3 linked regions of the Alloalcanivorax dieselolei B5 genome follow. The protein of the gene in region 3 interacts with the protein of the main gene of each other region in a pairwise test. Links are inferred from orthologs where the notes say so. Each region holds a gene or a part of one and is shown on either strand. Other genes may lie near its edges. The genes, in order: dnaE, cyoB and B5T_RS08640.

Evidence for each region.
Region 1: the proteins of B5T_RS08640 (region 3) and dnaE interact in binary tests that used the Escherichia coli proteins (3 or more experiments, as listed by UniProt). The link is inferred for Alloalcanivorax dieselolei B5 from one-to-one orthologs.
Region 2: the proteins of B5T_RS08640 (region 3) and cyoB interact in binary tests that used the Escherichia coli proteins (3 or more experiments, as listed by UniProt). The link is inferred for Alloalcanivorax dieselolei B5 from one-to-one orthologs.

The regions. Positions count from the first base shown.
Region 1 is NC_018691.1:2,096,083-2,106,466, reverse strand. The notes cover bases 2,507-6,573. They hold dnaE (DNA polymerase III subunit alpha), read right to left. Parts: upstream 6,211-6,573; coding sequence 2,707-6,210; downstream 2,507-2,706. Other genes in these bases: rnhB (ribonuclease HII), read right to left, coding at 6,248-6,573. In the rest of the region: tRNA lysidine(34) synthetase TilS, read right to left, coding at 237-1,505; accA (acetyl-CoA carboxylase carboxyl transferase subunit alpha), read right to left, coding at 1,505-2,476; more of rnhB, read right to left, coding at 6,574-6,886; lpxB (lipid-A-disaccharide synthase), read right to left, coding at 6,883-8,028; lpxA (acyl-ACP--UDP-N-acetylglucosamine O-acyltransferase), read right to left, coding at 8,030-8,800; 3-hydroxyacyl-ACP dehydratase FabZ, read right to left, coding at 8,917-9,354; lpxD (UDP-3-O-(3-hydroxymyristoyl)glucosamine N-acyltransferase), read right to left, coding at 9,433-10,384. UniProt on the Escherichia coli protein: DNA polymerase III is a complex, multichain enzyme responsible for most of the replicative synthesis in bacteria. This DNA polymerase also exhibits 3' to 5' exonuclease activity. The alpha chain is the DNA polymerase catalytic subunit.
Region 2 is NC_018691.1:1,071,275-1,080,473, forward strand. The notes cover bases 1,932-4,813. They hold cyoB (cytochrome o ubiquinol oxidase subunit I), read left to right. Parts: upstream 1,932-2,311; coding sequence 2,312-4,315; downstream 4,316-4,813. Other genes in these bases: cyoA (ubiquinol oxidase subunit II), read left to right, coding at 1,932-2,243; cyoC (cytochrome o ubiquinol oxidase subunit III), read left to right, coding at 4,308-4,813. Also shown: B5T_RS04875 (MFS transporter), read right to left, coding at 1-1,105; more of cyoA, read left to right, coding at 1,212-1,931; more of cyoC, read left to right, coding at 4,814-4,937; cyoD (cytochrome o ubiquinol oxidase subunit IV), read left to right, coding at 4,934-5,323; B5T_RS04900 (SURF1 family protein), read left to right, coding at 5,320-6,075; B5T_RS04905 (ATP-binding protein), read left to right, coding at 6,096-7,451; B5T_RS04910 (response regulator transcription factor), read left to right, coding at 7,435-7,995; trpE (anthranilate synthase component I), read left to right, coding at 8,376-9,199. UniProt on the Escherichia coli protein: Cytochrome bo(3) ubiquinol oxidase is the terminal enzyme in the aerobic respiratory chain of E.coli that predominates when cells are grown at high aeration.
Region 3 is NC_018691.1:1,887,583-1,896,879, forward strand. What follows is about bases 3,467-6,446. They hold B5T_RS08640 (pyridoxal phosphate-dependent aminotransferase), read right to left. Parts: upstream 5,562-6,446; coding sequence 4,371-5,561; downstream 3,467-4,370. Other genes in these bases: B5T_RS08630 (exopolysaccharide biosynthesis polyprenyl glycosylphosphotransferase), read right to left, coding at 3,467-3,728; uvrB (excinuclease ABC subunit UvrB), read left to right, coding at 5,696-6,446. In the rest of the region: B5T_RS08620 (glycosyltransferase), read right to left, coding at 1-421; B5T_RS08625 (glycosyltransferase), read right to left, coding at 426-2,342; more of B5T_RS08630, read right to left, coding at 2,418-3,466; more of uvrB, read left to right, coding at 6,447-7,711; sulfate transporter CysZ, read right to left, coding at 7,837-8,613; B5T_RS23030 (hypothetical protein), read left to right, coding at 8,886-9,266. UniProt on the Escherichia coli protein: Shows aminotransferase activity with methionine and histidine as substrates, and to a lesser extent also with phenylalanine.

The sequences.
Region 1 (10,384 bases), 210 kb from region 3 along the record:
ACCTCAAAAAAAATACCTTTGCTCACCGCGGTGGGCAAAGGTGTGTTCTGTTTCGGCTTGGAACGGACGTACCGCCGGGTCTCGGTATTCCTGAAATATCAGGGAGTTGGGCTACGTCAGGATGGGACGAAATAGTAACAGAACGGCTGCCGCCAGGGAACCACTGTCGCAGCGCGAAAACGGGTAAAAACGTAAAAGACGGCAAGCGAGCAAACGGCTTCGTCGTCCGCGCCCGCCTACCACCGTAAATGCCACGGCCGGCAGCGGTGCCGGTCCACGCCATCGGCGACGCCGATCATTGGCACCGACACCAATTCATCATCCTGATACAGCAGCGGCCATTGGCGGCGACGCCAGGGCGGCACCCCGGCCACGCGCCACAACTCCGAAACCTGCTGATGCTGACCGTGACGGTGCACACGCTCACCGCCCGCGAAAGGCCGCAGTTGGACGTCACCGGGCGGTACCCACACGGTCACCGCGCCCTCCCCTGGGAGCAGACGCCAGAGACCGGAATCCGGGGGCTGATGACCGTCCCGCCAGTCCAGCGGCCGGCTGAGCGGCTGCAAGTCACGGTCGCGGAGCAAGTAGAGATCACCGCGATAGCGACGCAGTGTGCGCCCCCCCCAACTCACCCGGGCCTCCCGGTCCGATGGCGCCCGCAGCAGAGCGTGGATTTGCCCGGTGACGGCCAGGGACGGCGGCGGCGCCCCCGCCTGATCCAGCCACCAGCGCAGCACATTATCCCGACGTTCACGGCTCAGCGCCGCCAGCCCCCCCAGGGGCAACCGATCCCTCTCCGCCGCCAATCCCCGAGCATCCTCGGCGGCCCTTTCGTCCAGCAAGGTGGCGGCGTCCGCCATCACCCCGGCGGTGCGAGCCAGGATCGCCGGAGCGCCCGGCCAGGTGGTGGCCAGGCGGGGCAGAATCTCGTGACGCAGCCGGTTCCGGCGCAGACTGATATCGGTGTTACTGGGATCCTCCACCCACTCCAGGCCCCGGCGGCGAGCCTCGCGCTCCAGCTGTGCCCGCCCGAATGCCAGTAGCGGCCGCCACAGTCGCAGCCCATCCAGCGAGGAGTGCTCGGACATCGCCGCCAGCCCTTGTACGCCGGCGCCACGCAGCAGGTTCAGCAACACCGTCTCGGCCTGGTCGTCACGGTGGTGGGCGGTGATCACGGCGGCGCCGGCGGCCTGTTCGCTCAGAGCCTGGTAGCGGGCGGCACGGGCGCCAGCTTCCAGATTCACATCGGCCGGCACGTTGACCCGGACTTCCTCGAACGGCACGCCCAGTGCCTCGGCCCGGGTTCGGCAGAATACCGCCCAGTCCGCCGACCGTGCCTGCAATTGGTGATTGACGTGCAGGGCCCGCAGGCGGGGACCGAGACCGGCCTCCACCAGCAGGTGCAGCAACAGGGAAGAATCAAGACCGCCGCTGAATGCCAGCAACAGGGGCCCGGGCGGGGCCTGGGCCGCCGACACGCGGGGGACGGCGGCGTCGGACATCACTCATCCACGGGGTCGCTGATGAAGTTGCCGTAGCTCATCAGGCGCTCGTAGCGGCGCTGAATCAGTTCCGGCTGCTCCAGAGCGTCAAGGCTGTTGAGGGCGGCGGTCAGGGAGCGGCGCACGGCGTCGGCGGCCTGGTCGTAATCACGGTGGGCGCCGCCCAGCGGCTCCTGCACCACTTCATCGACGATGCCCAGTTCATGCAAACGGTTGGCGGTCAGCCCCATCGCTTCCGCCGCTTCCGGCGCCTTCTCGGCGCTGCGCCAGAGGATCGAGGCGCAGCCTTCCGGGGAAATCGTCGCATAGGTGCTGTACTGAAGCATTTGCAAGTGGTCGCAGACGCCCAGGGCCAGCGCGCCGCCGGAACCGCCTTCGCCAATCACGGTGGCGATGATCGGGACTTTCAACTGGGACATCACCCGCAGATTACGAGCAATCGCCTCGGACTGCCCGCGTTCTTCCGCGTCGATGCCAGGAAAGGCACCCGGGGTGTCAATGAAGGTGAAAATCGGCATCCGGAACCGCTCCGCCAGCTCCATCAGGCGCAACGCCTTGCGGTAGCCTTCCGGATTGGGCATGCCGAAGTTACGGCGTACCTTTTCTTTCACTTCCCGGCCCTTCTGGTGGCCGATCACCATGATCGGCCGGTCGTCCAGACGGGTAATGCCGCCAACGATGGCCGGATCATCAGCAAAGCTGCGGTCGCCGTGCAGTTCGTCAAAGTCGCCGAAGATTCGCTTGACGTAGTCCAGCGTGTAGGGACGCTTGGGATGCCGGGAAAGCTGCGAGATCTGCCAGGAGCTCAGCTTGCTGAAAATGTTCTCGGTAAGCGCGATCCCCTTCTCCTGCAGCTTGGCGATCTCGTCGGAGATACTGACCTCGCTGCCGGTGCCTACGAGTCGCAGTTCCTCGATTTTGGCTTCCAGTTCCGCAATAGGTTGTTCAAATTCGAGGAAATTCGGATTCATGTGCTACCCCTTGTCACAGTGCGCTCAAGTGTAGCCGCAATACAATGACAGCGTCGAGATACCCGGCTGGGCGTAAAGTTGCAAGTTGTTACCAAGTGCCCGAGAGTCGCGGTCCCCAGACCAGCGGGGTCCCGCAATTCGCTGTCACGCTTACACGCTAACCCCGGGGGCCGCCCGGCGAATTGCGTGTTAGCGTGCCGGCGTGTTGCGTGTAAGCGAGGTCTTCTCCTCTAATACTCCAACTGCACCGACGTCTCGCCGAAGCGGTTGCGCAGCTCATCCACCAGGGCTTCGTGGGGGCTGATTTTCCACTCATCGCCAAGCGGCATGGCCACATCCGCTTCCTTGTGAGCGAGCCGCAACGTCACCGGGATCGCCCCGCCCCGGTACGGCGCAAACAACCGGTCCAGGGTGTCCGGCAGTTGCTGCTCCACCGGCACCGACACGCACAGGCGGCGGGCGAACACCTCGCGGGCCTGGCGCATGTCCATGACCTCGTCGGCCACCAGATTAAAGCCGCCGGAGTAATCGTCGTTACGGACTCCGCCGCGTACCACCAGCAGAATGTCCTTCTGGATACGCTCACCGAACTGGGCAAAGGTCTTGCCGAACACCGATACTTCCAGCCGGCCGGTCTTGTCATCCAGGGTAACGAAGGCCATGCGCTCACCGCTGCGCTTGCTGCGGGTAATACGCAACGCCACCACCAGCCCGGCCACCGTGGCGGCCTCGCCCTTGGCGGTGGGTTGCAGGGCATTGAAGCGGGCGCTGACGAATTGCCGGACCTCGTGTTCGAACTGGTCGATGGGGTGACCGGTCAGGAACAGGCCCAGGGTATCGCGCTCGCCGTTGAGACGCAGTTCGTCATTCCACTCGCGGGCCGGCTTCCACTCCACCACCGGGGTTTCGGCGGTCTGCATGGAGCCAAACAAATCCGTCATGCCGGCTTCTTCGTTGCGGGCGTCCTGTTCCGCCGCGGCGATGGCATCCGGCAAAGTGGCCAACAACGTGGCGCGATCACGGAAATGACGGTTCGGCCCTAGCTTGTCCAGGGCTCCGGCACGCACCAGGGCTTCCAGGGAACGGCGATTGATCTTCTTCAGGTCGATACGGCGGCAGAAGTCGAACAGATCGTCGAACCCGTCAGTGTCGCCACGGGCACTGACAATCGCCTCAATGGGGCCCTCGCCCAGGCCCTTGATCGCGCCCAGGCCATAGATGATGTCGCCTTCCGGATTCACCGTGAAACGATAACCACAGGAGTTCACATCCGGCGGCAGTACCTTGAGGCCCATGGAGTGACATTCATCGATGAAGGTCACCACCTTGTCGGTGTTCTGCATATCGGCGGAAATCACCGCCGCCATGAATTCCGCCGGGTAATGGGCCTTGAGCCAGGCGGTTTGATAGGCCACCAGGGCGTAGGCGGCGGAGTGGGATTTGTTGAAGCCGTAACCGGCGAACTTCTCCACCAGGTCGAAGATCTTCATCGCCAGATCCGGGTCCACACCCTTCTCTTTCGCGCCGCTTTCGAAGATCTCCCGCTGCTTGGCCATCTCCTCCGGTTTTTTCTTGCCCATGGCGCGGCGCAGCATGTCCGCGCCGCCGAGGGTATAGCCGGCCAGGACCTGGGCGATCTGCATCACCTGTTCCTGGTAGAGAATCACCCCGTAGGTGGGCTTGAGGATCGACTCCAACCATTCATGCTGGTACTGCGGATCCGGGTAGGCCAGCGGTTCCCGACCGTGCTTCCGGTTGATGAAGTTGTCCACCATGCCGGATTCCAGCGGACCGGGCCGGTACAACGCCACCAAGGCGATGATGTCCTCGAACACGTCGGGCTTGAGCTTCTTGATCAGCTCCTTCATGCCCTGACTTTCAAGCTGGAATACGGCGGTGGTGTCGCCACGTTTGAGCAGATCGAAGCTGGGCGAATCGTCCAGCGGAATCCGCTCGATCTCCAGCGGCCCGTCCCCTTCGCGCTGGCGGCGCACGTTCACCGCTTTCATCGCCCAGTCGATGATGGTCAGCGTCTTCAGACCGAGAAAGTCGAATTTCACCAGCCCGGCTTGCTCGACGTCGTCCTTGTCGTACTGGGTGACCAGGTTTTCGCCGTGCTCGTCGCAGTGCAAGGGCGCGAAGTCGGTGAGTTTGCCCGGCGCGATCACCACGCCGCCGGCGTGTTTGCCCACGTTTCGGGTCAGGCCCTCCAGTTTGAAGGCCATCTCCATGATTTCATTGACCGCTTCCTTGTCCGGGTTGCCGTCGTCCTCGAGGAAATCCCGCAGCGTTTCTTCCTGCTCCAGTGCCTTCGACAGGGTCATCCCCGGAGTGCCGGGAATCATCTTCGAAAGCCGGTCGGCCATGCCGTAGGGTTTGCCCTGCACGCGCGCCACGTCCCGCACCACCGCCTTCGCCGCCATGGTGCCGAAAGTGATGATCTGACTGACCGCGTCACGGCCGTATTTATCGGCCACGTAATTGATCACACGGTCGCGTTTTTCCATGCAGAAATCGACGTCGAAGTCGGGCATGGATACCCGCTCCGGGTTGAGGAACCGTTCGAACAGTAGGTCGTAGGCGATCGGATCGAGGTCGGTGATCTTCAGTGCGTAGGCCACCAGGGAGCCGGCGCCGGAGCCCCGCCCGGGTCCCACCGGCACCTGATGTTCCTTACCCCACTGGATAAAGTCCGCCACGATCAGGAAGTAACCGGGGAAACCCATCTGGTTGATGATGTCCAGTTCGAACTTGAGGCGGTCATCGTAGATCTTGCGGCGCTCGGCGTAGTCCGGCGCCTGCGGATCGAGAATCTTGACCAACCGCTCCTCGAGCCCGTCCCGGGACACTTTCTCGAAGTACTGCTCGATGGTCATGCCTTCCGGCACCGGGAAATCCGGCAGGAAGTTCTTGCCCAGGCGAATATCCAGGGTGCAGCGACGGGCGATCTCGACGCTGTTTTGCAGCGCCTCCGGCAGATCGGAAAACAGCTCCGCCATTTCCTCCGCGCTTTTCAGATACTGCTCTTCGGAATATTTTCGTGGCCGGCGCGGATCATCCAGGGTGTTGCCGTCGTGAATACAGACCCGCGCCTCGTGGGCTTCGAAATCCTCGCGCTTGAGGAAACGAACGTCATTGCTGGCCACCACCGGAATGTCCAGCTCCGCCGCCAGCGCCACGCTGGCGTGCAGGCAGTCCTCATCGCCGGGGCGCTGGGTGCGTTGCACCTCCAGGTAGTAACGGTCACCAAATACGGTTTTGTATTCCGTGGCCCGTTCCCGCGCCAGATCGGTCTTCTCCGCCAGCAGCCATTTACCCACGTCGCCAAACCGGGCGCCGGACAACACGATCAGCCCCTCGTTGAGCTCCAGCAGCCACTCGCGCCGGATCAGCGCCCGTTCGCGCACCTGGTTGGTCTGCCAGGCGCGGCTGATCAACAGGGTCAGATTGCGGTAGCCCTGTTCGTTCTGCACCAGGCAAGTGATATAGCTGGGCTCGTCTTCAGGATCATCCGCCTGCACCCACAGGTCCGCGCCCATCACCGGTTTGATCCCGGCATTCTGAGCATTGGAATAGAACTTGATCAGTGCGAACAGGTTGTTCTCATCGGTGACCGCCACCGCCGGCATGCCCTGGGCGGTGCAGGTCTTGATCAGTTCTTTCACCCGCACCACCCCATCCACCAGGGAGTAGTCGGTATGCAATCGCAAATGGACGAAACGGGGTTCGCTCACGAAAAAGCTCCTTGATTCCCGCCACGGCTGCGGCGGGTCAGTTCGATTCGATCAGGGCCGCTACCGGGCCAAAGGAACGGCGATGTTCTGGCAAGGGACCGAGCCGGCGCAACGCTTCCAGGTGCACCGCGGTGGGATAGCCCTTGTGACGGTCGAAGCCGTAATCGGGATGCCGCTGGTGCAACGCCACCATTTCCGCGTCCCGCGCCACTTTGGCGAGAATCGAGGCGGCGGCGATGGCCGGCACCCGGCCGTCCCCTTTCACCACCGCTTCCGCCGGACAGGCGAAGGACGGGGTCCGATTACCGTCCACCAACACCGCTTCCACGTCAATGGGCAGCGCCTCCACCGCCCGGACCATGGCCAGGTGAGTGGCGTGATAGATGTTCAGTTGATCCACTTCCGCCGCCTCGGCGCGGCCCAAAGCCCAGCCCCGGGCCCGTTCACGGATCAATTCCGCCAACCGCTCGCGGCGTTTGGCGGTGAGTTTCTTGGAGTCCGCCAGCCCCTCTATGGGCCTTGCCGGGTCCAGCACCACGGCGGCGGTCACCACCGCCCCCACCAGCGGCCCCCGGCCCACCTCGTCGACGCCGGCCAGCACCATGCCCGGTTGCCAGGCAAAAGCGCTGGGCACGAACGGCTCACTCAGATCATATTCAGGAAAGGGATGGTTCATCGCTGTCCTTCCAACAGGCCGGCAACGGCAGCGGCGGCCTTGACGCTGGCGCCACCACGCAAGGCTTCATGCACCCGGGTGAAATCCTCCCGCAACGCGGCCACCCGCCGCGGTTCATGCAACCAGCGATTCACTTCCCGCGCCGCCGCCTCGCCGCTCAACTGATCCTGAATCAGTTCCGGCACCATGGCTTTCCGGCAGAGCAGATTGGGCAAGGCGACGAATTCGCTCTTCACCAATCGCGAGACGATGGCATAGGTCACCGCGCCCACCCGGTAGCCCACCACCATGGGTTTTTTCAGCAGCAAGCCTTCCAGGGTGGCGGTGCCGGAAGCCATCAGTACCACATCGGCGGCCGCCATCACCGTGCGGCTGTGCCCGTCCACCACCGTCACCGGCAACGCCGGCGCCGCCCCCAGCGCCAGTTCGATTTGCTCGCGGCGGGCCGGGTTAGCAGCGGGAATGACAAAACGCAGCGCCGGATTATCCCGGTGCAGGCGCACCATGGCATCGAGGAACGGCGGCATCAGTTGGGACACCTCTCCGCCCCGGCTGCCCGGCAGCACCGCCAGCCACTGGCCGTCCCCGGCCAGGCTCAGCTCATCGCGGGCGGCGGCGGTGTCCACATCCAGATCGATCATGTCCGCCAGCGGGTGGCCGACAAAGGCCACCGGCACGCCATGCTCCTCATAGAACAGCGCCTCGAACGGGAACAGCGTCAACATCAGGTCCACGTCCCGGCGGATCCCCTTGACCCGCCCCTGGCGCCAGGCCCACACCGACGGGCTGACGTAATGAACGGTGCGCAGCCCGGCGGCGTGGGCGCGCTTGGCCACGCCCAGGGTGAAATCCGGGGAATCGATGGTGATCACCACCGCCGGGCGCTTTTCCAGCAAGGCGTCCACCAACTGGCGGCGCAGACGGAACAGCTCCGGCAGGTGGGAGAGAACCTCGGTGATACCCATCACCGACAGCTTTTCCATCGGAAACAAGGTTTCAAAACCGGCGGCGATCATGCGTTCGCCGCCAACACCGAAGAAACGGGCATCCGGGTAACGCGCCCGCAAGGCCTCGATCAGGCCGGCGCCGAGAATATCGCCGGAAGCCTCGCCGGCCACCAGGGCGATCAGCGGCGCGTCCATATCAGCGAGTGATGCCCCGGGTGGAGTCACGCAGCGAGTCCACGAACAGCTTCAGCTTATCGCACTGCCCGGCTTCCGGATCCAGCTCCGCCAGTGCCTGTTCCAGGGTCATACCCTGGCGATAGACCACTTTGAAGGCCTTGCGCAGACGGTTGATGACTTCGCTGTCCCAGCCACGCCGGCGCATGCCTTCGAAGTTCATGCTGCGGGCGGAGGAAGGATTGCCACCGACCATGACGTAGGCGGGGACATCCTTGACGATCAGACTGCAGCCGGCGGACATGGCGTAGGAGCCGATGTGACAGAACTGGTGAATGCCGGTCATGCCGCCAAGAATCACATTGTCGCCGATGTGCACATGGCCGGCGATGCCGGTGGCATTGGCGAAAATATTATCGTTGCCGATCATGCAATCATGGGCGACATGCACCGTGGCCATTAGCAAATTGTTGTTGCCGATGCGGGTTAGCCCCTGATCCTGCACGGTGCCGCGGTGAATGGAGACGTGCTCTCGAATGACGTTACCGTCACCGATCTCCAGACGAGTGGGCTCCCCCTGATATTTCTTGTCCTGGCAGTCCTCGCCCACCGAAGCGAACTGAAAAATGCGGTTATTGGCGCCGATGCGGGTCGGTCCTTTGATCACCACATGGGGGCCGATAACAGTGCCGGCACCGATGGTGACGTCAGGCCCGATCACGGAGTACGGCCCGACTTCAACGTCCGCCGCCAGGTCCGCTTTGGGATCAATAATGGCTGTGGGATGAATCATAGGTATGCGTGTCCACCCTGGGCTGGTGTGTCGTTCCGAATGGTGCAACCGCCGCCAGTATAGCCAAGAGTCCAAAGGGCGGCGATGGCCGTGACGCCCGCCCGAGCGGGCGTGAATCAGACTTTCTGTTCCGCCACCAGCATGTCGGCGGAGGCCACCAGTTGGCCTTCCACTTCCGCGCGGCAGGTGAACTTGAGGATACTGCGGCGCAGCATCAGCCACTCGGCATGCAGCGTCAAACGGTCACCGGGCACGACCTGGCGCTTGAAACGGGCATTGTCCACGCCCACCAGCAGGTAGATGTAACCGTCCGCCGGGCGCTTGTTCTCGGTGACGAACCCGAGGATCCCGGCGGCCTGGGCCATCGCCTCGATGATCAGCACGCCGGGCATGATCGGTTCCTGCGGGAAATGGCCGTTGAAGAAAGGTTCGTTGATCGTGACGTTCTTGTACGCCTCGATGCGCTTGCCCGGCTCCACGTTCACCACCCGGTCCACCAGCAAAAACGGATAGCGGTGGGGCAAGTATTCCCGCACCTCGTTAATGTCCATCATGATATGTATTCCGAAAGCAAAAACCCCCTGTCGGGGGCGTGACATCCGATCGTCGCTGGGCCTGACGCGGCCTGGGATTCAGTCTTCGCTGCTCCCGCCCCGCGCCTTTTCCAGACGACGAACCCGCCGGGACAACTCGTCCAAGTGGCGAAAACGCGCCACATTACGGCGGTAACGGTCCTGTTTGTCCACGGGCAGCGCCGACCCGTAAGTGCCCGGTTCCGTGATCGAACGGGACACCAGGGACATGCCGAGAATCTGTACCTGGTCACAGATTTCCAGGTGACCCGAGATTCCCACCGCGCCGCCGATCATGCAGTAACTGCCAATACGGCTACTGCCGGCAATACCGACCTTGCCGGCCAGGGCGGAATGATCGCCGATCACCACGTTGTGGGCCACCTGAATCTGATTATCCAGGATCACCCCATTGCCGATCACGGTGTCCTCGATGGCCCCGCGATCAATAGTGGTGCCGGCGCCGATCTCCACGTCCGCGCCGATACGCACACCGCCCACCTGCGCTACCTTGGTCCAGCCCGCGCCATTGAAGGCAAAGCCGAACCCGTCCGCGCCGATCACGGCATGGGAGTGAATGGTAGTCCGCGGCCCGATGGTAACACCATGATAAATTGTAACATTCGGCCAGATACGGCCCTGCCCACCGATCCGGGTGCCGGCCCCGATGACGGAATTGGCCATCACCACGGTGCCTTCACCCAGCTCCACACCGGCGTCAATCACTACATTCGGGCCCAGCGATACCGACTCCGGTACTGTCGCGGAGGGGTCCACCACTGCGCTCGGGTGGATCCCGGCGGACACCGGCGGCGCGGTATCAAAGAAATGACTGGCCTTGGCAAACGCCAGGTACGGGTCCTTCACCACCAGAGCCGGCACCGGACAATGCTCCCGTTGCTCCGCGCTCAGCAGCACGGCGCCAGCGCTGGTGTTCTCCAGGAAGGCACGATAGCGGGAGTTGGCCAGAAAAGTGAGCTGCTGTGGGCCGGCCGCCCCGATGGTGCCGAGA
Region 2 (9,199 bases), 820 kb from region 3 along the record:
TGCCGGAAGCCTGGCCGTAGGACAGACCCAGCAAAACGAAGCCGACCAGAATGAAGATATCCTGCTGTACCGCGTTACCGTCCATCAGCAGCGGTGTGAACAGACTGAAGATCCCGATCAGCACGGCCAGCGAGCCGACGGTGTTGCGTTTGCCGATCCGTTCCGCGATCCAGCCGGAGGCAATGGTGCCGAAAATCGCCAGGATCGCCCCGATGGCCTGCACGATCAGCACATCCGGCACGTTCTGGGAGCCGTTCAGTACGATCCAGGACAGCGGGAAGATGGTCACCAGATGGAACAGGGCATAGCTGGCCAGGGCAGCGAAGGCGCCAATGAAGATGTTGTAGCCCTGCTCTTGCAACATTTTGCGTGTGCTTAGCGGTTCCAGGTCACTCTCTTCCAGTGCCGCGGTGTACTCATGGGTCAACACCAGCCGCAGGCGGGCGAACAGGGCCACCACGTTGATGGCGAACGCCACGAAGAACGGATAGCGCCAGCCCCAGCCGAGGAAATCCTCGGTGGACAGGCTCATATACAGAAACAGGAACAGGACGCTGGCCACCAGGAAACCGATAGGGGCGCCCAGTTGGCCGATCATGGCGAAGCGGGAGCGGCGGTTTTTCGGCGTGTTCAGCGCCAACAAGGAGGGCAGGCCGTCCCAGGAGCCGCCCAGGGCGAGCCCCTGCAGAATACGCAGCAGCGACAACACCAGGATGGCGTAGCCGCCCAATACCGCGTGGCCGGGCAGGAAGGCGATACCCGCGGTGGCGGTGCCGAGCAGGAACAAGGCGGCGGTCAGTTTAACGCTGCGGCCCCAGTGGCGCTGGATGGTCATGAACAGCGCGGTACCGAAGGGGCGGGCGATAAAGGCGAAGGAAAAGATGGTGAAGGCGTACAGCAAACCCTCCAGGCGGCCGGCGAACGGAAAAAACACCGACGGAAATACCAGAACCGAGGCTATTCCATAAACGAAGAAGTCGAAGTACTCTGAGGTGCGTCCGATCACCACGCCCACGGCGATCTCGTTCGGTGCCACGGCCTGATGGGCCTCCGGGGCGGAAGAGTAGGAGGGCACGGCGGTGGCGGAGTCGTTAGTTGTTATCATTGCTGTACCTCACGAAATCAAGTCCAACCGATCATAATCACTTTCACGATATCGTGACACCATTGGACAAAATGTCCAATTCAACATTCCGGGCTGGAGGCGTACAGTGCGCGGCACCCTGGACTACTTACAATACTCGGCAATGCCAATTCTCAAGCTAGTACGCGGGCTGTCACTGGCCGCCGCCGTCGCTTTACTGGCGGGGTGTGATGCAGTGGTCATGTCGCCATCCGGTGATGTGGCCGCCCAACAACGTGACCTGATCGTCTGGGCCACGGTGTTGATGCTTCTGGTGATCGTGCCCGTCATCATCCTTACTCTGTTGTTCGCCTGGCGCTACCGTTCGTCCAACAAGGACGCTACCTACACGCCGGATTGGGACCATTCCACGGTGTTGGAACTGGTGATCTGGGGCGTGCCTCTGTTGATCATTATCGCCCTGGGGGCGATGACCTACGTCAGCACCCATAAACTGGACCCCTATCGCCCGCTGGATCGCATCGCGCCGGGCAAACCGGTACCTGCGGACATGGAACCGCTGGTGGTGGAGGTGGTCTCCCTGGACTGGAAATGGCTGTTCTTCTATCCGGAACAGGGCATCGCCACGGTCAATGAGCTGGCGGCGCCGGTGGATCGCCCGATCCGGTTCAAGATCACCTCCTCGTCCACCATGAACTCCTTCTTCATCCCGGCGCTGGCCGGCCAGATCTACGCCATGGCGGGCATGGAAACCAAGCTGCATGGGGTGATCAATGAAGAGGGCGTCTACGACGGTTTCTCCGCCAACTACAGCGGCGCCGGTTTCTCGCACATGCGCTTTAAATTCCACGGCATGAGCGAAGCCGGCTTCGAGCAGTGGGTGGCGAAAGTGACCGCCGAGGGCGACACCCTGGATCGCGACGTTTATCGGGAGCTGGAACAGCCGAGCGAGCGCGAGCCCGTACACTATTATGCCGAGGTGGATCCCACACTCTACGACGCGATTCTGAATCTCTGCGTGGAGCCCGGCACGATGTGTATGAAAGACATGATGATGTTTGGTCATGGTGGTCATGGCGGCGGCAAGGCCGACAAGGAAGAAAGCCATGATGGTCATGGTGACCATGCCGCCGGCCACGGGCACGAACAGCATCAGTGATGGAATGACACGGTCTTCCATCGTTCCGATACACCTTTCATGAAGCGCCTTGGGCGTTGGTGTGCAAAATGTTTGATCAAATCGACCTGACCAAGCTCATTTTCGGTCGCCTCACCTGGGAGGCGATTCCCTATCATGAGCCGATCCTGATCGCCACGTTCGCCGCGGTGGTCCTCGGTGGTATCGCAATGCTGGGCGCGCTGACCTATTTCCGCCTCTGGGGTTACCTGTGGCGGGAATGGTTCACCAGCATCGATCACAAGAAGATCGGTATCATGTATATCATTCTGGCTCTGGTGATGCTGCTGCGCGGTTTTGCCGATGCCATCATGATGCGCATCCAGCAGGCATGGGCCTTCGGTGATGCCACCGGCTACCTGCCGCCGGAACACTACGATCAGATCTTCACCGCCCACGGTGTGATCATGATCTTCTTCGTCGCCATGCCTCTGGTGACCGGTATCATGAACTACGTGGTGCCGTTGCAGATCGGGGCCCGCGACGTGGCCTTCCCGTTCCTGAACAACTTCTCCTTCTGGATGACCACCTCCGGTGCCGTACTGGTCATGGTGTCCCTGTTCATTGGTGAATTCGCCAAGACCGGCTGGTTGGCCTACCCACCCCTTGCGGGCATAGACAAGAGTCCCGGCGTCGGGGTGGACTACTATATATGGGCCTTGCAGATCGCTGGTGTCGGTACTCTCCTATCGGGCGTGAACCTGTTGGTGACCATCGTCAAGATGCGGGCGCCGGGTATGACCATGATGAAAATGCCGGTGTTCACCTGGACTGCTCTTTGCACCAACGTGCTCATCGTGGCCGCTTTCCCGGTGCTGACCGCCGTGCTGGCGATGCTGACCCTGGACCGCTATCTCGGTACCAACTTTTTTACCGAAGATGGGGGTGGCAACGCCATGATGTACATCAATCTTATCTGGATTTGGGGTCACCCCGAGGTGTACATCCTGATCCTGCCGGCGTTTGGTGTGTTCTCCGAAATCGTTTCCACCTACTCCGGCAAGCGCCTGTTCGGCTACGCCTCCATGGTGTACGCCACCGTGGTGATCACCGTGCTGTCCTACCTGGTATGGCTGCACCACTTCTTCACCATGGGGTCGGGGGCCAGTGTGAACTCGTTCTTCGGGATCACCACGATGATCATCTCGATCCCCACCGGGGCCAAGGTGTTCAACTGGCTGTTCACCATGTACCGCGGCCGTATCCGCTTCGACGTGCCGATGCTGTGGACCGTGGGCTTCATGGTTACCTTTGTCATCGGTGGCATGACCGGGGTACTGCTGGCGGTGCCGCCGGCGGACTTCGTGCTGCATAACAGCCTGTTCCTGATCGCCCACTTCCATAACGTGATCATTGGCGGTGTGTTGTTCGGTATGCTGGCGGCGATCACCTATTGGTTCCCGAAAGCCTTCGGCTTCAAGCTGGACCCGTTCTGGGGCAAGGTCTCGTTCTGGTTCTGGCTGACCGGCTTCTACTTCGCCTTCATGCCGCTGTATGTGTTGGGCCTGATGGGCGTGACCCGCCGCATGAGCCAATTCGATGATCCGTCCCTGCAGATCTGGTTCCAGGTGGCCGCGTTCGGCGCCGTGCTGATCGCCATCGGTATCGCCGCCTTCCTGATCCAGTTGGTGGTGAGCTTCATGCGCCGGGAATCCTTGCGTGATGAGACCGGTGATCCCTGGGATGGCCGTACCCTTGAGTGGTCCACGTCTTCTCCGCCGCCGGCTTACAACTTCGCGTTCACCCCGCGTGTGCACGATCTGGATGCCTGGTGGCAGATGAAGCAGCATGGCTACAAGCGTCCGGAGAGTGGTTTCCTGCCGATCCACATGCCCAAGAATACCGGGGCCGGGATCATTCTGGCGGGTATCAGCACGGTGTTGGGCTTCGCGCTGATCTGGCATATGTGGCTGCTGGCCGGTGTGTCCTTCCTGGGGCTGCTGGTGGTGGCCATCGGTCACACCTTCAACTACAACCGCGACTACCATATTCCGGTGGAAGAGGTAGTGCGTGTGGAAGCGGAACGGACACGGGTACTGGCGAACCATGGTTGATACGACTCAAACTCAACAAGCGCAAGGGCAGCCGCTGCAGTTCTACGAGACCGAGGAGCATCACCCGCAGACGGGCACGATGCTGGGTTTCTGGCTGTATCTGATGAGCGACTGTCTGATCTTCGCTTCTCTGTTCGCCACTTACGGGGTTCTGGGCCGCAGCTACGCCGGCGGCCCCACCGGCGCCGAGCTGTTCGATCTGCCGCTGGTGGCGATGAACACCGCGCTGCTGCTGCTGTCCTCCATCACGTATGGCTTCGCCATGTTGGAGATGCAGAAGAACCGGGTGCGCGGCACCATCGGCTGGCTGCTGATCACCGGCTTGTTCGGTATCGGCTTCCTGAGCCTGGAACTGTATGAGTTCGCGCATCTGATCCACGAAGGCGCGGGCCCGCAAACCAGTGCCTTCCTGACCTCGTTCTTTGCTCTGGTGGGCACCCACGGTCTGCACGTGTTCTTCGGTATCGTCTGGCTGGTTACCCTGTGCTTCCAATTGCGCAAGCATGGCCTGATTCCGGAGAACAAACGTCGCGTGGCCTGTCTGTCCATGTTCTGGCACTTCCTGGATGTGGTCTGGATCGGTGTGTTCACCTTCGTCTATCTGATGGGAGTGCTGGTATGAGCGAGCATCACGATAACGTCCATGAGCATCATGCCCACGAACATCATGGCGACGAGCTGCCGCACGCCGACCTCAAGAGCTACATGATCGGCTTCATCCTGTCGGTGATCCTCACCGCGATCCCGTTCTGGGTCGTGATGGGGGGCGTGTTCGAGACCTCCAGCACCACCGCTCTGGTGATTCTGGGGTTCGCCGCGGTGCAGATCGTGGTGCACATGATTTACTTCCTGCACATGAACTTCCAATCCGAAGGCGGTTGGAACATGTTGGCGCTGATCTTCACCGCGGTGATGGTGTTCATCACCCTGGCGGGGTCGTTGTGGGTGATGTACCACCTTAACGTCAACATGATGCCCGGCCTGATGGAAGCGGTGCACGGACAGTGAACCGACCCTCGCGCCCACGGCCCGCCGTGAGCCGCCTGCGCCGGGCGGCGCGGCTGGCGTGGGTGCTGGTGGCGGTGGCCGCGTTCATCGGGCTGGTGTTCCTGGGTAACTGGCAGGTGGAACGCCGGGCCTGGAAGCTGGATCTGATCGAACGCGTCTCCAGCCGCGTGGACGCTCCGGCGGAACCCGCCCCGGGCCCCGCCGAGTGGCCGCGAATCAGCCGTGAACAGCACGAATATCGACACGTTCAGCTTAGCGGCACTTTCCTTTCCGATCGCATCTCCCTGGTTCAGGCCAGCACCGAGCTGGGCAGTGGTTACTGGGTGATGACCCCGCTGAAACGGGACGATGGCACCGTGGTGCTGATCAATCGCGGTTATGTTCCCCAGGAACAGCGCGACCGGGCCGCCGCTGGCGCCTGGACCCCGGAAGGTAAGGTGCGGGTCAGTGGCCTGCTGCGCCTGAGTGAACCCGCCGGCGGCTTTTTGCGGGACAATGTCCCCGCGGAGAACCGTTGGTACTCCCGGGACGTGGCCGCCATTGCCCGGACCCATGACCTGACCCGGGTGGCGCCGTACTTCGTCGATGCGGACGCCGGACCGGCGCCGGCCGAGGGACCGGTGGGCGGGTTGACCGTGGTCTCTTTTCACAACAATCACCTGGTTTATGCGATCACCTGGTATACCCTTGCCTTGATGGTGGCCGCTGGCGCCGTGTTCGTGCTGCGTGAGGAACGGCGGTCACGGCGCTAACCTCTCTGGAGAAGGTGACGATGACAGCCACGAAGGGGGCTGCGGCGGTCGTGCAAAGCCCTCAGCCGATTCCGGCGCAACACGAGACCGACGACGGTGACGCCACCGGGCGTAAGAACATGCAGCAGTTGATCCAACTGCGCTGGATCGCCGTGCTGGGTCAGATCGGCACCATACTGCTGGTGCGCTACGGTTTCGATATTTCGTTGCCGATGGCGTTCATGCTGGCGGTGCTGGCGGGGTTGATCGGTTTCAACCTGCTCAGCATGTTGCGGCTGCGGTGGTCGCGCCGGGATGTCAGCAACGGCGAGCTGTTCCTGGCACTGCTGGTGGATGTGGCGATGCTGACGATGCAGCTTTACGCCAGTGGTGGCGCCACCAACCCCTTTATTTTCCTTTATCTGCTGCAAGTGGTGCTGGCCGCGGTGCTGCTGGAGGCGTGGTCCACCTGGACCATTCTGCTGGTGACCGCGGGCTGTTTCGTCTGGCTGGAGTTCGCCGGACTTCCCCTGGTGATGCCGCCGGATTACGAGCGGGGCCCGCTGAGCCTGTATATCCAGGGGATGCTGATCTGCTTTGTCCTGAACGCCGTGCTGCTGGTGATTTTCATCAGCCGTATCACCCGCAACCGGCGCGAGCGGGACGCGCGGCTGGCCGATTTGCGTCAGCGCGCCGCCGAGGGCGAACACATCGTCCGCATGGGGCTGCTGGCGTCCGGCGCCGCCCACGAACTGGGTACGCCGCTGGCGACACTGTCGGTGATCCTGGGGGACTGGCGGCATATGCCGGTGTTCAAATCCGATCCGGATCTGCTCGACGAGATCACCGAAATGCAGACCCAGGTGCTGCGCTGTAAGTCCATCGTCAGCGGTATTTTGCTTTCCGCCGGTGAAGCGCGGGGTGAGTCCTCGGAAGAAACCACCGTGCACGCTTTCCTGGACGAGCTGGTGGAAGAGTGGCGGGCCACCCGTCCGGTGACCGGATTCGATTACCACAACGCCTTTGGCGAGGATATGGACATCGTTTCCGATTCGGCGCTCAAGCAAAGCCTGTGCAATGTATTGGATAATGCCCTGGAGGCCTCCCGCGACTGGGTGGGCCTGCAGGTGAGCCGTGACGGCGAATCCCTGATACTGACCGTTCTGGACCGGGGGCCGGGCTTCAGCGAGGACATGCTTGGCCGTATCGGCCGGCCCTATCAATCCACCAAGGGGCGGCCCGGCAGCGGTTTGGGGCTGTTCCTGGTGGTCAATGTAGCGCGTACGCTGGGGGGTAACCTCACCGCCCGTAACCGGCCGCACAAAGGTGCCGAAGTAACGCTGACGTTGCCGCTATCGGCGATTACCCTGGAGGAAGAGCATGGTGAACGAGCATAACCAGCATGACGACAGCGCGGACACCCTGTTGATTGTCGAGGATGATGCCCCGTTCGCCCGCACCCTGGCCCGCTCTTTCGAGCGCCGCGGGTACGCGGTGATCAGTGCCGATGGCATGGAATCGATGATGGTCCTGCTGGAGACCCATTCGCCCCGCTACGCGGTGGTGGACCTCAAGCTGAAAGGGGAGGCCACCGGCCTGTCCTGCGTCCAGACCTTGCACGCCCACGACGAGGACATGCTGATTGTGGTGCTCACCGGCTACGCCAGCATCGCCACCGCGGTGGAAGCGGTGAAGCTGGGCGCCTGCCACTATCTCGCCAAGCCGTCCAATACCGACGATATCGAAGCCGCGTTTCATCGTGCCGACGGCAGCACCGAGGTGGAAGTGGTGGGACGTCCGACCTCGATCAAGACCCTCGAGTGGGAGCGCATCCACGAAACCCTGGCGGAAACCGGTTTCAACATTTCCGAAACCGCGCGCCGGCTCGGCATGCATCGCCGCACCCTGGCCCGCAAGCTGGGCAAACAGCAGGTGAAGTGAAGGGCGGGCGCGGGAAGAATCGCGGTCCGTGGACGATTGGTGTCCCACAATTCGCTTGCAGGCAAGCTCCCACAGCGGCTTCGTAGTCCCCCATGGGAAGCGGCTTTAGCCGCGAATAGCGTGTTAGCGTGCCGGCGTGTTGCGTGTAAGCGGGCTGCGTGTTGCGCCCCGGCCCGTCACGCCCTAGAATCCAGACTCAACGAAAAAGCCGAAGGAAAGCCGGTGAACCGCACCGACCTCCAAATCAAGTTCCTGCCCCGCTCCGTCGCCGCCTGGCGATGGTGACGCTCTTCGCTTGCCGCTTCTTCTGCCGATAGCGGCACCCCTCGCGTTTTATTTCCGTCTACAATCTGTCGTCTGTATCAAGACCGGGGACCACCATGTCACCACGAAATCTGGATGAGTATGCCCGCCAGGGTTACACCCGCGTACCGGTGGTACGTGAAGTGCTGGCGGATCTGGACACGCCGCTGTCCGCCTATCGCAAACTGGCCGCCGGGCCCTACAGCTACCTGTTCGAGTCCGTGCAGGGCGGGGAGCGCTGGGGGCGCTACTCCATGATCGGCCTGCCGGCGGCGGAGGTGATCCGCATCCACGGCCAGCGCATTCTGATTACCGATGCCGACGGCGAGCGCCAGTTGGACGTGCCGGATCCGATCGCCTGGATCGAGGCCTACCGGCAGGAATACAACACCCCGGAGATCCCCGGCCTGCCCCGTTTCAACGGTGGTCTGGTGGGCTACTTCGGCTACGACAGCGTGCGCTACTTCGAGCCGCGTCTGGGACCGGCGCCGGGGGAGGATGTGCTCGGCGTACCGGATATCCTGCTGATGCGCTCCGAGGAAGTGGTGGTGTTCGATAACCTGCGCGGCAGCCTGTTCCTGATCGTGCAGGTGGATCCGGCGGACAGCCACGCCGAGGGGCGGGCGTTGCGCCGTCTGGACGAGCTGGAGGCGAAGCTGCGGGCGCCGTTGCCCGAGCCCGGCCACCATCGCTATGGCGAACCGGTGGGGGAAGAGGATTTCGTCTCCGAATTTCCCCGCGACCGGCATGGCCAGGCGGTGGATACGATCCGTGAGTACATCCTGGCGGGGGATGTGATGCAGGTGGTGCCGGCCCAGCGCATGAGCTGTGAATTCCCGGCGCCGGCCATGGACCTGTACCGCGCCTTGCGCTATCTCAATCCTTCCCCGTACATGTTCTA
Region 3 (9,297 bases):
CATAGACATACCCTAAGCAAGCATATTCCGGCTTGCCCTCTCTGAAGCTATGTGACCAACTATGGGTAGTAGCCAAAAAGCCTGCTTCAAATAGTATTATTTCAGCAGTCTCAGGGATATTATTAAAAATCTTGACAGCACCTTTGTGTGAATATTGGTCGTCTCGATATATTGTCCCTGACACAAAATGTAACGCGCAGTCTCCTACATCAGGTTCATCGACTGCAGTTATTCTTGGGAATATCATAGGAAGATTAGACCCAAAATTTGACTCTATATTTTTTCTGACATAGCTAAAAGCCACAGGCTTTTGGGAAGCCGATAAAACGTAGTCCCGAATATCACGATCAGAATCGAACTCTTTTTGCTTTATGTCCAGGAGTTCAGCAAAACGCTGGAATGCAGTCTGGTTGTTTGTCATAACATTAAGCCTTTTTGTTGCCAGCGTCGCTAAGCTGAGCCTTCCCCCATAAAAACTCTGAAAGTCGCACTTCTGCTATATCTTTTTTACTAGAATTACAGAAAATTGGACCTATTTCATAAGCTTCAGAAAAAATCTCTTCCCACGCTGTATGAATCACTGTGTTGCTAAAGCGCGCAAGAAATGTCTCACGAGCTGCCTGCCCCATTTGCTCACGCAACTCTCGACTTGCCATTAGTTTGTGCAGCTCCACGGGTAGATTATCGGCACCGTCTCTTCCTTGTGCCAAAAGACCATTTTCTCCATGGATGATTTGCTCGTTAACACCGTTACATACTTCATAACCAACGGCCGGTATGCCATGAGCGAGCGCCTCGCAGAGGGTCAGGGGAAATCCCTCAAAAAAAGACGGTATCACGAAGATATCTGCTTCATGATAAAAGGCGTAAGGGTCTTCCTGAGCCCCCAGAAACTCGATGGCATTGGCAACACCAAGTCTCTGCGCTTTTTCTCTGAGGGTTCTCTCCTCAGGGCCTCCCCCGACGATACGAAGCTTCCAATCTGGAAAATCGCGAGCCAGCTTAGCGAAGGCCTCTACTAAGCGAGAGGTATTCTTGCGTGGCACAAGACGTGCAACGGTGAGCAGATATTTAACCTCTTTTTCTTTACCGGGTTTCGCCAGAACCTCAGGTTCTCGTATGGTATTCGGCACGACGCGCATCCGGGACTGAAGAAAATCAGGCAGCGTGGGCACAAAGGCATTGACGAGGGTATGTACCAACGTGGCACCGGAGAACGCCATCACTCTCTCGTCCGCTGGAAAAGTTCCTATCCAGTCAGGAAATCTTGGATCAATATGCTCCGAAAGCACAATCGGCAACCCAACCTTCTGCGCACAGCGTACGTAGCGCAAGAAGGTGCGGTTCATATGCAGTCCGACAAGCAGATCGAGATTGCGGCTGGCAACTTCAACTACCATCATCTGATCCGCTCTTTCATCATCATGCTCAGAAAGGTGGACAAGCTCAATGCTATCGTCGAGCGGCCAGAGGGATGGGCCATTGTTATTGTCGAAGGTGAAGATGACTACGCTGTGGCCTCGCCCAGCCATTGCATTGGCCATCATCTGGCCGACATTTTCAGTGCCCCCGCGTCCCTGAGTGATCCAGGGTATGAAAAAACCAATTCGCATTTTGGGCACTGGGCCGGGAGAAGCTAGCATCAACCGTGATACCTCTATTGATTTGGGAGCACAGTTCCACTTCCAATTGACAGATGGTAAGTCACCATTGAAACCTTGTTTGACTTCTAACCCTTTTGGAAAGCGCCCTGCCTTGGTCAGTGTTTCCAGATCACCATTTGCGCGGCGTAGCTCTTCTTTAGGTAGAGGCCCAGGTCCCCGCTGAGCCATGCCGAAAATGTTATAGCCGTGACGCACGAAACGTCCATTTGTAAGGTCAAAGCCCGCATTGGCCAGGACATACATCAGGGTTCCGATATTCCAGCCTGTGTTGACATGACCCCCGACTACCTCGTGTTTGAAGGGCGGCACAGCGATGAATAGCCAGCCGTCGGGCTTCAGGATTCTGCGGATTTCGGCCAGCGCTCTGCCGGTATCGGATACATGCTCAAGTACATGGGCACACCAGACTGCATCCATTGAGGCGTCGTCAATCGCGTCCATGTTGCAGATATCAAGGTCGGAGACGATATGGAGTTCTTTCGGTAGGGCTTCATCGTTTTTCTGGTAGGCATCCATATCGAAGCCGGTGGCTGTAACCACCCAGCCAACTTCCAGGAAGCGCCGGGCGGCGAGCCCCGAGCCGGTTCCAATATCAATAATGCAGCCTTTTGACGGGAGGCTTGTGAGGGCTTCCTCGATAAGATCGTCTTGGCCTGGAATGGATGTTGTGACCTGCACATGCGACTCCGCAATTTAGCCATGGACTAAATTTGAATTATGGGATTTAAGTATGTATAGGTTGTTTTGAAACCCTTAGCGGGCTCCGAACCCCGTCAGAATTGTCCTGATCGTCTTCATAATGATCAACAAGTCCAACGACAACGACAAATGCTTGATGTAGTAAAAGTCGTGCTCGACCTTCTTGCGAGTTTCCGCCAGCCCGGCTACATATCCTTGCTGGACCTGAGCCCAGCCTGAAATACCCGGTTTGATGATATGGCGGTAGCTGTAGAAGGGGACGTCTCGCTCGAAGGCCTCGGCAAATTCCGGCTGTTCAGGGCGAGGCCCAATCAGACTCATATCCCCCACCAGTACATTCCATAACTGAGGAAGTTCGTCCAGGCGGCTGCGCCGAATAAGGCGGCCGAAGCGGGTGATGCGGTGTTCATCATCGATCACGAAACGTGCGCCTTCCGGACGGTCGTCCATGCTCATGGAGCGGAACTTCAGCATGCGGAAGGGACGGTTTCCGGCGCCCATCCGTTCCTGGATGAACAGGGCGGGACCTGGGGTTTCCCAACGAATCAAGCAAGCAGTGGCCAGGCACAGAGGCAGCGCGATGGGCGTGAGAAGCAGAACTCCGAGAATATCCAGTACCCGCTTTCCAAGAAGATAAAGAGGGTTAGGCTGGAAGGCCTGGAAGTCGGAGTTGTTTAAAGTATCAAGGTTCACACTGCCCGTCATCGCTTCCAGCAGGGAACGACCATTTAGTACCGGGATGCGCCGGGAGTGATGGCGGGCGATGAAGCGGACCCAGTCGTCGTTCAATTTGGTGTCCATGTCCACCACCAGAACATCGAAACGCCGCTTATCGTTGGGGTCGGTCAGGTAGCAGAAGCGATATTGTTCGTGCTCCCGTTCGGGTTCCTCGAAACGGGTGCCGGGCACGAAGGCCAGTTTGGTGTAACGGAAGCGGGCTTTTACCGCCAATGCCAGGCCCTGGTGGGCAAGGATCAGGACGAAGCCGATGAACAAGGGTAGGCGCGAGTAACCTAACCGCAGGGCTATAACGGCGAAGATTGCCAAGCTGATGGTGATTCCCGTGACGCTCAACTGATAGGGCAAGAGGTTGCCCCCGGGATATTGGCCCAGTGCGCGGGAGAGTAGCAGATTGGTGATGAAGGTGGCGGCCAGGACAAATGAGGTCATTGTCTGGTTCGCGTCGCTGGGCAGCCATTGCCGGTATGCAAGCCAAAATGGAACAAGCAGCACCAACGCAAATGAAATAGACTGCCAGAGCGGCGCGTTCAGCAGGATACGTTCGTACCATCGCTGGTGCCGCTTGGGTTCCAACAGATGATTCTGTTGTGATTCAAGCTGATGTAGTGCATCACCCTGACTCATACCGCTCTTACCCTCGTTCCATCTCAGCGAATGACTGAAGCCTGCCCCCCCGGCGGGAGTGCCGCCAGTTCAATTTGGCCATTCTCTGGTATTCGAGGCGTAGTCCATTGCCCCAAAAACGACAATTTTAGCATGGTTTTACGGGATGATGTCTGGCCGGTTGGTCATATCGGGCCGGCTCCTTTGCGAATTCGGGTCAACTCCTTTGCAAAACAGGGAAAGGGGACAACAAAGGGATGGAGGAAGGGAAAGGAATTCGTCTGCAAGCAGACTTCCCACAGCAATTGGAAAGAAGGCGGGAGTCCGTTGTTGGGGAGGGGGGAGCGGGCAAAGAAAAAGGGTCTACCCGATGGATAGACCCTTTTCTATTTGGCTCCGCCTGCTGGGCTCGAACTAGGCGAATTCACTGGATTCGCGCGCTGATTAACAAGCGGCCTTGGCCGCTCAATCAGCGGACAAAGAAAAAGGGTCTACCCGATGGATAGACCCTTTTCTGTTTGGCTCCGCCTGCTGGGCTCGAACCAGCGACCCGCTGATTAACAGTCAGCTGCTCTACCAACTGAGCTAAGGCGGAATGTCTTGAGGCCGCGTATATTAGTGGCGGCTTTCGGGGGCGTCAACACCCCCGAGTCCGTTTGTTGCTTATTTGTTCAATACCTTCTCGATTCGGCGCACGGCTTCCTTCAGGGTGTCGAGGCCGACGGCGAAGGACAGGCGCATGCAACCCGGGGCGCCGAAGGCGGAACCCGGTACCAGGGCAACGCCGGCGGTGTCGAGCAGCTTGGTGGCAAGCTCGGTGCAGCTGGAGACGTCGTCCATTTCGGCGATGGCGCCGGAGAAGTCCGGGAAGGCGTAGAACGTGCCGTCACCGGGAGCGCAACTGACGCCGGGCAGGGCGTTCAGGGCTTCCACCACATAGTCATGACGCTCCTTGAATGCTTTGACCATGTCCGCCACGCATTGCTGATCGCCGGCCAGGGCCGCTTCGGCGGCGGCCTGGCTGATGGAGGCCGGGTTGGAGGTGCTTTGGCTCTGCACCTTCTTCATGGCGCCGATCAGCTTCTGCGGGCCGGCGGCGTAGCCGATCCGCCAGCCGGTCATGGAGTAGGCCTTGGAGACGCCGTTCATGACCACGGTGCGGTCGTACAGGTCCGGGCAGGCGTTGACGATGTTCACGAACGGCTGGCCGGTCCACAGGATGTGCTCGTACATGTCGTCGGTGGCGACCACGATGTCCGGGTGCTGCTTGAGCACTTCACCCAGCGCCGCCAGCTCTTCCTTGGTGTAGGCCATGCCGGACGGGTTGGACGGGCTGTTGATCACGAACAGGCGGGTTTTCGGCGTGATCGCCGCGGCCAGCTGTTCCGGGGTGATCTTGAAGCGGGTTTCCAGGGTGGTTTCCAGGATCACCGGTACGCCGCCGGCCACTTTCACCATATCCGGGTAGCTGACCCAGTAGGGGGCGGGGATAATCGCTTCGTCACCGTCGTTGAACAGAGCCAGCGCCATGTTGAAGAAGCTCTGCTTGCCGCCGCTGGAGACCAGCACCTGGGCTGGTTCGTAGCTCAGGTCGTTCTCACGCTTGAACTTGTCGACGATGGCCTGTTTCAGGCCGGGAGTGCCGTCCACCGCGGTGTATTTGGTTTTGCCGGCATTGATCGCCTCGATGGCGGCCTGTTTGATATGATCCGGGGTATCGAAATCCGGCTCGCCGGCGCCCAGTCCAATAATGTCCTTGCCCTGAGCTCGCAGCTCGGCGGCCTTGGAGGTCACCGCCAGGGTCGGGGAAGGTTTGATGCGTTGGACGCGGTCGGAAAGGTTGATATCGGACATGCACTCCTCATCTATCGGATGATGATTGGAACCCGGTTTTGGCACAGACCGGGGCACGCAATATTACCGCATCCGGCCCGGATCTCATAGGGTGGCCGAGCCGCTCTCACCCCACAGCAGGACAGCGACACACCATGGCAGACACCGCGTTTAAATTGCACTCGGATTACCAGCCCGCCGGGGATCAGCCCACGGCCATCGCGCAATTGGTGGAAGGGCTCGAGGATGGACTCGGCCATCAGACCCTGCTCGGGGTGACCGGGTCGGGGAAGACGTTCACCATGGCCAATGTGATCCAGCAGGTGCAGCGCCCGACCCTGGTGATGGCGCACAACAAGACCCTGGCCGCTCAGTTGTATGGGGAGTTCAAGGCGTTTTTCCCGGAAAACGCGGTGGAGTACTTCGTTTCCTACTACGACTACTACCAGCCGGAAGCCTACGTACCCAGCTCGGACACCTTTATCGACAAGGACTCCTCGGTGAACGAGCACATCGAGCAAATGCGCCTGTCCGCCACCAAGGCCATTATCGAGCGCCCGGACACCATCATCGTCGCCACGGTGTCGGCCATTTACGGTCTGGGTGATCCGGCCAGCTACCACGCCATGGTGCTGCATCTGGTGCGTGGCGATCATATCGATCAGCGCGACCTGCTGCGGCGTCTGGCGGAGTTGCAGTACACCCGCAACGAGATGGACTTCCGCCGTGCCACCTACCGGGTGCGCGGTGACGTGATCGACATCTTCCCGGCGGAAGAGGAGAGCAAGGCGGTACGTCTGGAGCTGTTCGATGATGAGATTGAGGACATCAGTATCTTCGATCCGCTCACCGGCGAAGTGATCAAGCGGGTGGGGCGCGTCACCATTTACCCCAAGAGCCACTATGTGACGCCCCGGGAAACCGTGCTCAAGGCCATCGAGATGATCAAGGAGGAGCTGGCCGACCGCCTCAAGCTGCTGCGGGACAACAACAAGCTGGTGGAGGCGCAGCGGTTGGAGCAGCGCACCCGTTTCGACATCGAGATGCTTCAGGAACTGGGCTATTGCAACGGTGTGGAGAACTACTCGCGGCTGTTTTCCGGCCGCCAGCCTGGTGAAGCGCCGCCGACGCTGTTTGATTATCTGCCGCAGGACTCGTTGCTGATCATGGATGAGTCCCACGTCACCGTGCCGCAACTGGGCGCCATGTACAAAGGCGACCGCTCCCGCAAGGAAACCCTGGTGGAATACGGCTTCCGGCTGCCCTCGGCGCTGGATAACCGGCCTCTCAAGTTCGAGGAATGGGAGCGGCTGGCGCCGCAAATGGTATTTGTCTCCGCCACGCCGGGCTCCTACGAGGAAAAGCACGCCGGCCAAGTGGTGGAGCAGGTGGTACGGCCCACCGGGCTGGTGGACCCGGCCATCGAAATCCGTCCCGCCGGCAGCCAGGTGGACGACCTGGTGGGCGAGGCCCGGGAATGCATCGCCAAGGGCGAGCGGGTGCTGGTGACCACGCTGACCAAACGGATGGCGGAAGACCTCACCGAGTACCTGAACGAAAACGGCATCAAGGTGCGCTACCTGCACTCCGACATCGACACCGTGGAACGGGTGGAAATCATCCGCGACCTGCGTCTGGGCAAGTTCGATGTGCTGGTGGGGATCAACCTGCTGCGGGAGGGCCTGGACATGCCGGAAGTGGCGCTGGTCGCCATTCTTGACGCTGACAAGGAAGGCTTCCTGCGTTCCGACCGTTCCCTGATCCAGACCATCGGCCGGGCGGCGCGCAACATCCAGGGGCGGGCCATTCTCTACGCCGACCAGGTCACCGGCTCCATGCGCCGGGCCATGGACGAAACCGAGCGCCGCCGGAACAAGCAGATCGAACACAACAAGGCAATGGGCATCACCCCGCAAGGTCTGATCAAGCAGGTGCGGGATATCATGGATGACGCCTATGCCACCGGCGCCGGTCAGCCGGAGCGCAAGCGTACCCGCAAGGTGGCGGACGACCGCGAGGAGTACATGGCCCGCTCACCGGCGGAGGTGGCCAAGGAAATCGATCAGTTGGAAGCGAAGATGATGGAGCACGCCAAGAACCTGGAGTTCGAGCAGGCCGCGGCCCTGCGCGACCGCGTCCATCGCCTGCGGGAAGAGGGCTTCATGCGGTAAGCCATGGCCAGTGGCCCACGCCGTTGGTTTCGCCCCCTGTAGGAGCCTGCCCTGCAGGCGAATGGTTTTTCGTCGACCGCTGTGGGAAGCCAGCTCGCTGGCGAATAATCGCCAACGCACTCCTGCTACACCACCTCCGGCATCACCTCCGGGCTCAACTCCTTCACCCAGATCAGAGTCCCGGCGATCACCGCCACCGGCATAATGAACAGATTCACCAGCGGCAGCATGGTCAGCCCCATCACCAGCGAGCCGAACGTCAGCACCAGCCAGCGCTTGCGCTTGAGCCGCACCAGCATCTCCTCGAACGACACTTGGCGGTTATCCGCGCCATAGTCGATGTACTGCATGCCCAGCAGCCAGCCGGACCACAGGAACCACACCGCCGACGCGAAGACATTGACCACCGGAATAAAATAAAGCACCACCACCACGAACAGCACCAGTAGTGCGCGTGACAGCCAGTACAGGGTCTTGCGGATCTCCCGCTTGAAGGTCCGCCAGATCATCGCGCCGATGGACTCATCCGGCATCGGCCGGTTGGTGACCTGGATATCCACCTTCTCCGCCAGAAAACCCATGAATGGCGCGGCGATCAGCTGTACGCCCAGGGTGAAGACGCTGGCGAACACCCCCAACAACAGAATCCACACCAGCACCACCGCGGCGTTGGCCAGAAACTGGATCAGCCCGTTGAGGAAGCTCAATCCGCCATCCAGCGCCCAGCCCGCCGTCACCGCCGAAATCCAGCCCCCGATCCAGGTCGCGGAGAGCCAGTACAGCACCCCGAACACCAGCACGTTAAAGGCCATCGGCACCATGACATACCAACGCAGGCCCGGGCTGCGCGCCAGACTGAAGGCCTGACTCAAATAGGAAAACGCACGACTGATCTGCTGCACGGTCCACCCTGTCTTCGGCTACGGAAACACCGCGGAGTCTAACGGGGTGGGGGTGGGGTGCCAATGGTGGATCTGGATGGGCGGGAAGGAAAGGCGAGGTTGTTTGTGAATGGTTGTAGGCTGAGGCTTACATGAAAAAGGGTGAATATCCTACAGGAAATGTATGAAAGGGCTTACACAAAAATATGATGAATAGTTATATAAGATCACTTATCGGATTGAGATCTGTTTCTCGATTATCAGAACCATGGATCTAAATTGGGGAAAAAGACATGTTCAAGAAATGGGGTTTAGGGCTTGTTTTTGCGGGTGTTGCTTCTTTCGGTGGGGCACCCATGGTGGCTATGGCGACTCCAGGAGGAACCGGGGCGTTTATGCCGAAGGATATAGAAATTGCACCTGATTATGTTTATATCCGTGTCGCACCTGATACAGCGGCCGGCCTCCAAAACATTGATGATTGCGATAAGAAGGATGTTCTTATCATCCCTAGTGATGATTCAACACTGAGGGCTGAGATGATTTCCGTTGTTTTATCATCTCTCTCATTTGGAAAACCTTTGTCCGTCTGGGTACCTCGTTGTGAGCCTCTACATTGGGTAGGTGCACCTACTGCACCTTATGTAGGAAGTGTGTTTATGCACCGCCAATGAGGCTTAGTATGAAAATTAATAAAGGATATTT